2 regions of the Micromonospora coriariae genome follow, and region 2 is predicted to be linked to the other one. Evidence: riboswitches for the same ligand, from Rfam matches in the RefSeq annotation. Region 2 holds a riboswitch; the other holds the start of a gene.
The links. Region 2 has a riboswitch for cobalamin ahead of GA0070607_RS31115 (ribonucleoside-diphosphate reductase subunit alpha). Riboswitches for the same ligand answer to the same signal wherever they lie in the genome.
Positions count from the first base shown of each region.

Region 1: another riboswitch for cobalamin. It lies ahead of cobO (cob(I)yrinic acid a,c-diamide adenosyltransferase); the one in region 2 lies ahead of GA0070607_RS31115 (ribonucleoside-diphosphate reductase subunit alpha).

Region 1 is NZ_LT607412.1:5,920,060-5,924,499, reverse strand. It holds gene GA0070607_RS27435 (fluoride efflux transporter FluC) at 1-341, shown strand, start outside; gene crcB (fluoride efflux transporter CrcB) at 338-700, shown strand; gene cobO (cob(I)yrinic acid a,c-diamide adenosyltransferase) at 795-1,406, opposite strand; cobalamin riboswitch at 1,527-1,703, opposite strand; gene GA0070607_RS27420 (hypothetical protein) at 1,968-2,303, opposite strand; gene GA0070607_RS27415 (RNA polymerase sigma factor) at 2,462-3,004, shown strand; gene GA0070607_RS27410 (hypothetical protein) at 2,997-3,725, shown strand; gene GA0070607_RS27405 (hypothetical protein) at 3,853-4,362, shown strand; gene GA0070607_RS27400 (hypothetical protein) at 4,373-4,440, shown strand, end outside.
Region 2 is NZ_LT607412.1:6,676,572-6,681,011, forward strand. It holds gene GA0070607_RS31115 (ribonucleoside-diphosphate reductase subunit alpha) at 25-2,358, opposite strand; cobalamin riboswitch at 2,559-2,775, opposite strand; gene GA0070607_RS31120 (phosphotransferase) at 2,857-3,516, opposite strand; gene GA0070607_RS31125 (GH92 family glycosyl hydrolase) at 3,589-4,440, opposite strand, start outside.

The sequences.
Region 1 (4,440 bases), 760 kb from region 2:
CCGTCCCGCACCAGCCGACCGGTTTCCCGTGGGCGACCTTCGGCATCAACCTGAACGGGTGCCTGCTGATCGGCGTTCTCATGGCGGTGCTCGGGCACGTCGGCGGCGGGCGTCCACTGGTCCGCCCGTTCCTCGGCGTCGGTGTGCTCGGCGGGTTCACCACCTTCTCCACCTACGCCGTGGACGTGCAGCAGGCGGTGGTCGCGGGTACTCCGGCCACCGCGCTGGCGTACCTGGCCGCGACGCTGCTCGGTGCGCTGGTCGCCGTGTGGCTGGGTGACGCCGTCGCCGCTCGACTGCTCGATCGGTTCGGCCGCGACGGCGGACGGGCCGCCCGGTGACCGTGCTGCTCATCGCGCTCGGGGCGGCCGTCGGCGCGCCGCTGCGCTACCTCACCGACCGGGCCGTGCAGGCCCGGCACGACTCGGCATTCCCGTGGGGCACGTTGACCGTCAACGTGTTCGGCTCGCTGCTGCTCGGCGTACTCGTCGGGCTGCCGGCCGGCCCGGCAGTCAGCGCGCTGCTGAGCACCGGCTTCTGCGGCGCGCTGACCACCTACTCCACCTTCAGCTACGAGACGCTGCGACTGGCCAGGACCGGCCACCGGCTCTTCGCGCTGGCCAACGTGCTGGCCAGCGTGACCGCCGGACTCGCCGCCGCGGCCGCCGGTTACGCCCTGGCCCGGGCCCTGACCGGCTGACCCGCCGCCGGCCAGCCGAGGCCGCCGCGGCCATCCGGGCCGGCGCGGTCGTCGCCCATCGGCCGGGGCAACGGCCACGGCTCGGCGGCGACGCTCACCACTCGATGCCCTTCTGGCCCTTCTGACCGGCGTCCATCGGGTGCCTGACCTTGGTCAGCTCGGCCACCAGGTCGGCGGCGGCCACCAGGCGCGGGTCGGCGTCCCGGCCGGTGATGACGACGTGCTGGAAGCCGGGACGATCGGCCAGGGTCGCCACCACCTCGTCGACGTCCACCCAACCCCACGTCATCGGGTAGGTGAACTCGTCCAGCACGTACAGCCCGTAGCGCTCGGCGGCCAGGTCGCGTTGGATCTGCCGCCAACCCTCCAGGGCATCGGCGGCGTGGTCGGCGTCGCCGCCGCGCTGGATCCAGGACCAGCCCGCGCCCATCCTGTGCCACGCCACGGGTGCGCCCTGACCGGTGCGCTCGTGCACCTCGCCGAGGGCCCGGAAGGCGCTCTCCTCCCCCACCCGCCACTTGGCGCTCTTGACGAACTGGAACACCCCGACCGGCAGGCCGGACGCCCACGCCCGCAGCGCCATTCCGAAGGCGGCGGTGGACTTGCCCTTCATCTGCCCGGTGTGCACCATCAGCAGCGGCCGGTGACGTCGCTGTCGGGTGGTGAGACCGTCCGCGGGCACCGTGCTCGGCGTTCCCTGCGGCATCAGGCGGTACGGCCGGCTGCGGCGGTGGGTGCGGCGGAGCGCCCGCCGTGCGGATCATGACGATGTCCGTCGATGAAAAAGATGCCGTGCGTCATCGGGTCCTCCTCGGGTGTCCACGCCCTGGGGTACGTCCCGACGGCCGAAGTATCCTGGCTTCCGGATCGACGCTCTCCCCCGGCCTTCCAACCGCAGACACACGGCCGTGACTCACGAGGGGGGATCGCTCCCCGGTGACAGTGGCGGGACCGCGTCGGAATCACACCGACTTCCTTCACTGCCGTCAGGCCGCGAATGCTGCCACACCCGTCCGTCGCCGGTCAACGCCGGCCTCGGCACCGTCGAGCGAATGCTCAGCATCGACAACTGGCGGCAGATGGGCTCGGACGCCGGCATCGGAATGCCCCGGGTCAATGCGATGCGCCCTTCGCTCTGCTTCATCCAGCGCACCAGTGACGGCGCCTTTTCGTCGCGCCCGGGTAAGCAGAGCAAAGGATGCCCACACGCACCCTGGCCTGCCCCGATCGCCCGGCAGCGTGGCGGCTGGCGGCCCGTCAGCCAGGATCAGCGGGCGTGGCGTTCCGGGTGGGCCCGGCTCCAGGTGCGCATCCGTTCCGGGTAGCCGGTGCGCGCCGCCTCGTACAGCGGCACCGCGTGCTTGCGGGCGATCGCGCCCGCCGCACGGGGAGTGCCGGTCCGGCGACGGATCCACTCGCCGTCGTGGGCGATCGCCACCACAGTGGTGTCGGTGGCGGTGGTCTCCGGCTCCAGGTAGAACTCCACCCCCCGCCGGCTCGCGATGAACGCCTCGAGCGCGGCGAGGTCGTCCCGGGTCGCCTCCCGGTCAAGCTTCGTCGGGGTCGCCTCGGCGCCCCGGGCCCGCCGACTGAACCAGCCCATGCCCGACTCCTCTCCTCGACGCCCATCCAGTGCACCACCGATTCCTGGCAATACGCTGCGCGCCGGGTGAGAGTGGGCTGACCGAGCCGCGGCTGGAACCCGCGGCGGGTGAGCGGTGTCATGAAGGTGATCCAACGGAGGTACCCCTGGACGACGACGTGCTCGTCACCCGCGCTCGGGCAGGTGACCTGGAGGCGTACGACCTCCTGGTCGCCCGGCACACCGCATCCGCGTACCGGACGGCGGTGCTCCTCGGCGCGGGCTCGGACTCCGAGGACGTCATCCAGGAGGCCTTCGTGAAGGGGTACCGCAAGCTCTCCCGCTATCGGGGGGAGTCGTCGTTCCGCTCCTGGCTGCTGGCGATCGTCGCCAACGAGACCCGCAACCTGCACCGGTCGCGCATCCGCCGCGACGGCCTCGTCCTGCGTGCCGCGGCGGCGGACCCGACGTCGGAGATCACCGAGGACGACGCGGTCGGCGCGGTCCTCGCCGGTGAACGCCGCGCCGCGCTGGTGGAGGCGCTCCGCCAACTGCCGGTACGCGACCGTGAGGTGATCGTCTGCCGGTTCTTCCTCGATCTCAGCGAGGAGGAGACGGTGGCGGCGTTGGGCTGGCCCAGGGGCACTGTGAAGTCGCGCACGTCCCGGGCGCTGGCGAAGCTCCGCGGCATGCTCGACCGCGAGGAGGTCCGGCGTGGATGACCTCGAGAGGGAACTGCGCGACCTCACCACCTGGCTGGAGACACCCGACGCGCCCGACGTGACCGCGCGCGTACGCGCTCGGCTCACCGAGCCCGCGTCCCGGCGGCGCTGGTGGCGTGGGTGGCGAGCCGGTGCCGCCGCGGCGCTCGTCGCCCTGCTCGTGGCGGTGCTGCCACCGGGGCGGGCGGCCCTCGCCGACGCCGTCGCGGGGCTGCTGCGCTTCGCCGGAGTCACAGTTGTCACCTCGTCCGCACCGGCGCTGCCCACCGGCACCCCGTCGCCGTTGCCCGCGCAGCGAACCGCGGCCCTGGACGAGGCACAACGGGCGGTGCGCTTCCCGATCCGCCTACCGGCGAAGCTCGGTCCGCCCGAGCAGGTGCTGCTCGCCGATCCCGACGACACGGGCGCCTACCGGGTGGCCACGCTGCTCTACCGTGGGGGCGCGTTGCGCGTCGACGCCTTCGATGGTCGTCTCGACCTGGCGTTCCACAAGCAGATCAGCCGGCCGGGAGCGGAGTGGGTCCAGGTCGACGGCGACTTCGCCGTCTGGGTCGGTGGCCCGCACATTCTTTCCTATGTGGATCGGACCGGACAGGTACGCAAGGAGACCGCCCGGCTCGCCGCCTCGACCCTGATCTGGCAGGGGGCCGACGCGAGCTACCGGCTGGAGGGCGACCTCACCAGGGCCGAGGCGATCGAAATCGCCGAATCGCTGGACTAGGGCTCCCGGGGAAGCTCGGACGAGGGAACCTGCCGGCCGCGTCCGGTGTCTTCATTGTGCGACGCACGTTCTGACGCATCGACAGGTATCCGGAAGGGGCGAGATGGGCGCATGGGGCAGGTTGCTTATGGGGTCGGTGCTCCTGCTGACGGCGTGCACCACGGCCGGCGGGGCGGCCACGCCGGTCGACGCGCCGACGAGCACGGCCTCCGCGACCGCCGCGGCAGGTTGCGGCGCGCGGATCGAGACGGGGTCCCTGCCCGACTGGGCGGACGCGGGTTTCAGAGGGGACACCCGGATCCCGCACGTCTTCGGCGCGCAGGGCGACATCGTGGCGGTGCTGTTCGCGCACCCCCTCGCGCAGGTCAGACAGGACAAGTCGAACAACAAGATCCTCTGGGTCTCCCGCCGCGCCCCGACATTGTCCGAGGCGACGTCGCCGAAGCCCCTGGAGATCACCGCGACGCTGGACGGCACCGACACCAGGGTGATCCGGGAGGTCGCCGGCGGTCCGGGGCCGTCGATCATCGACATGCCGCGCGCGGGTTGCTGGCACCTCGAACTCCGCTGGTCCGGGCACACCGACACGATGGATCTGGTCTACCTCGACCGGCTGCCCCAGACACGTCGCCCCTAGGCTGCGGGGCGTGCCCAAGGACGTACGGGAGGCGGCGGCCCGGAACAACGCCGAATGGTGCGACGTGGTGTGCGGCAG
Region 2 (4,440 bases):
TGTCGGTGGTGGTGTCGGCGGCGGTCACTGGCAGGCCTCGCACGACTCGGGGTTCTCCAGCGAGCAGGCCAGCGCCTCCGGGGCGCTCGCCACGGGTGCGGCGAGGGCGACGGCGGCGGGCGCCACGGTGGCCTGCTGGATCCGGGTGGCCGGGCGGGACCGCAGGTAGTAGGTCGTCTTCAGTCCGGCCTTCCAGGCGTACAGGTACATCGAGGAGAGCTTGCCGATGGTGGGCGAGGCCAGGAACAGGTTCAGCGACTGCGACTGGTCGATGAACGGCGCGCGAGCGGCGGCCAGGTCGATCAGCGCCCGCTGCGGCAGTTCCCACGCGGTGCGGAACAGCTCCCGGACGGCGGCCGGCAGCTCCGCGATGTCCTGCACCGACCCCTCCGCCCGTTTGATCGCCGACCGGACCGGCTCGGTCCACAGGCCACGGGCCTTCAGCTCGCGTACCAGAGCGGTGTTGACCTGGAGGAACTCGCCCGACAGGGTCTCGCGCTTGAACAGGTTGGACACCTGCGGCTCGACGCACTCGTAGCAACCGACGATCGAGGCGATGGTGGCGGTCGGGGCGACCGCCACCAGCAGCGAGTTGCGCAGCCCGTACGCCTCGACCCGCTCCCGCAGCGCTGCCCAGCGCGCTGTCTGCGTTCCCTCGACACCCCACAGGTCGGGCTGCAACTGGCCCCGCGCGACCCGGGTCTGCGGGTACGCCGGGTGCGCGCCGAAGCGCCGCGCCAGTTCGGCGGAGGTCTCCAGGGCGGTCAGGTACAACTCCTCGCTGACCCGGGTGGACAACTCCCGCGCGGCCGGCGAGTCGAACGGCAACCGCAGCGCGAAGAACACGTCCTGCAGGCCCATCAGCCCGAGCCCGACCGGCCGCCAGCGGGGATTGCTCGCCGCCGCCTCGGCGGTCGGGTAGTAGTTGATGTCGATGACCCGGTCGAGGAACGTGACAGCGGTACGGACCGTCGCGCGCAGCCGCTGCCAGTCGATGGCGCCGTCGGCGAGGTGGGCGGCGAGGTTCACCGAGCCGAGGTTGCACACCGCGGTCTCCGCGTCGCTGGACACCTCGATGATCTCGGTGCAGAGGTTGGACAGGTGCACCACGTTGCGCGGTTCGGCGGTCTGGTTGCACAGCCGGTTGGCGGCGTCCTTGAACGTCATCCACCCGTTGCCGGTCTGCGCCAGGGTGCGCATCATCTTCCCGTACAGCTCCCGCGCCGGGACCTGCCGCACGTAGCGGCCCTGCGCCTCGGCCGCCCGGTACGCGACGTCGAACTCGTCGCCCCACAGGTCGGGCAGTTCCGGCACCTCGTGCGGGTCGAACAACGACCACACCTCGTCGGCCTCGACCCGGCGCATGAACTCGTCCGGGATCCAGTTGGCCAGGTTCAGGTTGTGGGTACGCCGGGCGTCCTCGCCGGTGTTGTCCCGCAGTTGCAGGAACTCCTCGACGTCCGGGTGCCACGGCTCCAGGTAGACACAGGCGGCGCCCTTGCGCCGGCCACCCTGGTTGACCGCGGCGACGCTCGCGTCCAGCGTGCGCAGCCACGGCACGATCCCGTTGGACTGCCCGTTCGTGCCGCGGATCAGCGCACCGCGGGACCGGACCCGGGAGTACGCGATGCCGATGCCGCCGGCGAACTTGGACAGGTTGGCGACCTGCGCGTACCGCTGGTAGATCGAGTCCAGTTCGTCGCGCGGGGAGTCGACCAGGTAGCAGGAGGACATCTGGGTGTGCCGGGTGCCGGAGTTGAACAACGTCGGCGAGCTGGGCAGGTAGGCCAGGCTGGACATCAGCCGGTAGAAGTCGACCGCCTCGTCCGGGGTACGGGACAGCCCGCAGGCCACCCGCAGCAGCCAGTACTGCGGCGTCTCCAGCACCAGCCGGCTGGTCGGGTGGCGCAGCAGGTACCTGTCGTACACCGTGCGCAGGCCGAAGTACTCGAACCGCCGGTCGCCGTCCGGGTCGACGGCGTCGTCGAGCGTCCGGGCGTGCGCGGCGACGAAGGCGGCGGTCTCGTCGCCGATCAGGCCCTCGGCGTGGCCCATCCGGATCGCGGTGCTGAACGAGGTGATGCCCTGCCGGCGCACCTCCTTGTCGACGTAGCCGGCGAGCAGCCGAGCGGCGAGGCGCGAGTACTGCGGCTCCTCGCCGATCATCTCGGCCGCGGTCTGGATGGACAGCCGGTCCAGCTCCGCGGTGGTCGCGCCGTCGTAGAGGCCGCTGATCGTCCGGGTCGCCACCCGCAGCGGGTCGACATCGGTCAGGTCGTCGGTCCACCGCTCGACCGCGCGGACGATCTTGTTGACGTCCACCTGTTCGCTGGCGCCGTCGCGCTTGCGGACGTGCATCTGCGTCCGCCGCCGGCCCGGCACTGCGGTGTCGCCGCCGGTCGGGACCACCTGGGTGACTGTCACCACTCACTCCTCGCGAGTTCGAGACCTGATGGCCCTCGGACGCGAGGAGACAGACACCGGCGGACGCCACGCCGGGCGTGGGTCAGGGGGCGTCGGCCGTCCCACGCGGCGTCGGACCGCCGCACACCCGGGTGCGGGTGCACGGCGCGCTGGCAGGTCTTCGGACTTGTGGGCACGACCGGTCTCGCCGGTCTCCTACTGGCCGTCGCTTCCCAGGCCGCTTGGCGGCCCAGTGCTGATGACGGCGGTCGTTCCCACTCACCGCTGCGGGGCAGTCCCGGATTTCCACCGGGTTCCCTCTTGCCTCGACCACTGCGGATGAGCGGCCGAACCAGCTGCGCTCGACACCATATATAGGGACGACGCCGTTGTCACACCCCACATCTCGGGCATCGGCGTGTCGGCGGTCCAGTCGGTGACGACGGTCACCGGTCAGCCGGCGCGGGTGTGGACCAGGGTGGCGGCATGGGCCAGCGCGGCCTTCTCGACGGCGGAGAGGGTGGGATTGACCCGTCGAACGTCCAGCGCCCGCCGCAGTTGGCTGGCCCGGGGCGGTTCCGCGTACCGCTGGAACGCGGCGAGGCCCGCCCGGCTGCGCTCGGCGAGGTCGGCATCCGGACCGACCGCCACCTCCGCCATGATCAGCGCGGTCATGGCCAGATCGAAGTCGGCCGGTCCCTCGGCCGCGTTGTGCCAGTCGATGACTACCGGACCGCGCGAGGTCAGCATGATGTTGAGCGGGTGCAGATCGAGGTGCAGGACGCGATCCGCTGGCTCGGCGCGGAGTCTGGCCGGCAGGCTGTGGAGGCGGTCGTGCAGGTCCACGAGCAGCTCGGCGGTGGAGTCGATGTCGATCCCGCCGAAGAGCAGCGCCTCCAGCAGGGTCTGGCCGTCGAGCCGTTCGAGCACCAGGTCGGGGCCGTCGGCGGCGTACACCACCGGCACCGGATAACCGGCTGCGGCGACGTACGCCATCACCGCCGCCTCCGGCGCGGTGTCCCCGCCGGCACGGTAGCGGCGCAGCACGCGCGCCTCGTCGAGCGCGAAGACGTCCGCCTCCCGTCCGGACGCGAGCAGCACGAGACCGTCCACGATGGCCGACGCTAGCAGCGCGTGGGACGGGCCGTGATCCGGCCCGCCCCACGCGCTACCGCTACCGCCGACTCAGTTCGTGACGGTGAAGGGCAGCGTGACCCGCGTCACCGACCTGGCGCCCGCCAGCGTGATCACTGTCGAGCCGGCCTTCGCCGCCCCGGGGACGCTGACCGTCGCGCCGGCGATGACACCGTCACCGTTCGCGCGCACGGTGCTGACCGCGAGGCCGTCACCGAAGCTGACTGTGACCTCCTCGTTCGGAGCGAATCCGGCGCCGTCGAGCGTGATCGTCGTACCGTGCGGTCCGGCGGTGGTCGTCAGCGCCGCCTGCGGATCGTAGGTCGGCTTCTCCGGCTGCCCGGTCACCTGGATGGTGGCCGTCGCCGGCGTCCGGGAGGACACGCCGGTGGCGGTGACGGAGTACCGGCCGGGCTCCGCGTCACCGGACGTCGCGACGGACGCACGTACGGCTCCCGCCGCGGACGCCGCGACCTTGACGGTCCGCGCCGGACTGGTGCCGAGAGTCACGGTCACCTGCTCACCGGCTGCGAACCCGCTGCCGTTGACGGTGACCGCGTCACCGGTGGTGGCCGACGCCGACACCGCGATCGCCGGCTGGAGGCCGCCCCGCGCCACGGTCACCGTGAAGGTCCCGGTGCTGCTCGACAACGTGTCCCACGCGGTGACATGCACCGTGTAGGTGCCCTCCTGCGCATAGGTGTGCCGTCCACTCAGCGCACCGTCCGCGCCGATCGTGACGTCGTCCGGAACCGTGCCGTCGCCCCACTGCACACGGGCGCGGTAGCCCGTCGTACCGGGAACGCCGCCGCTCACCGAGCCGAGCGTGGCCGCGAGAACCTGCCCGACGTTGGCCGTCTGGTCGCCAGGGGCGGTGGTCACCAACGCGGCGACCGGCGTGCC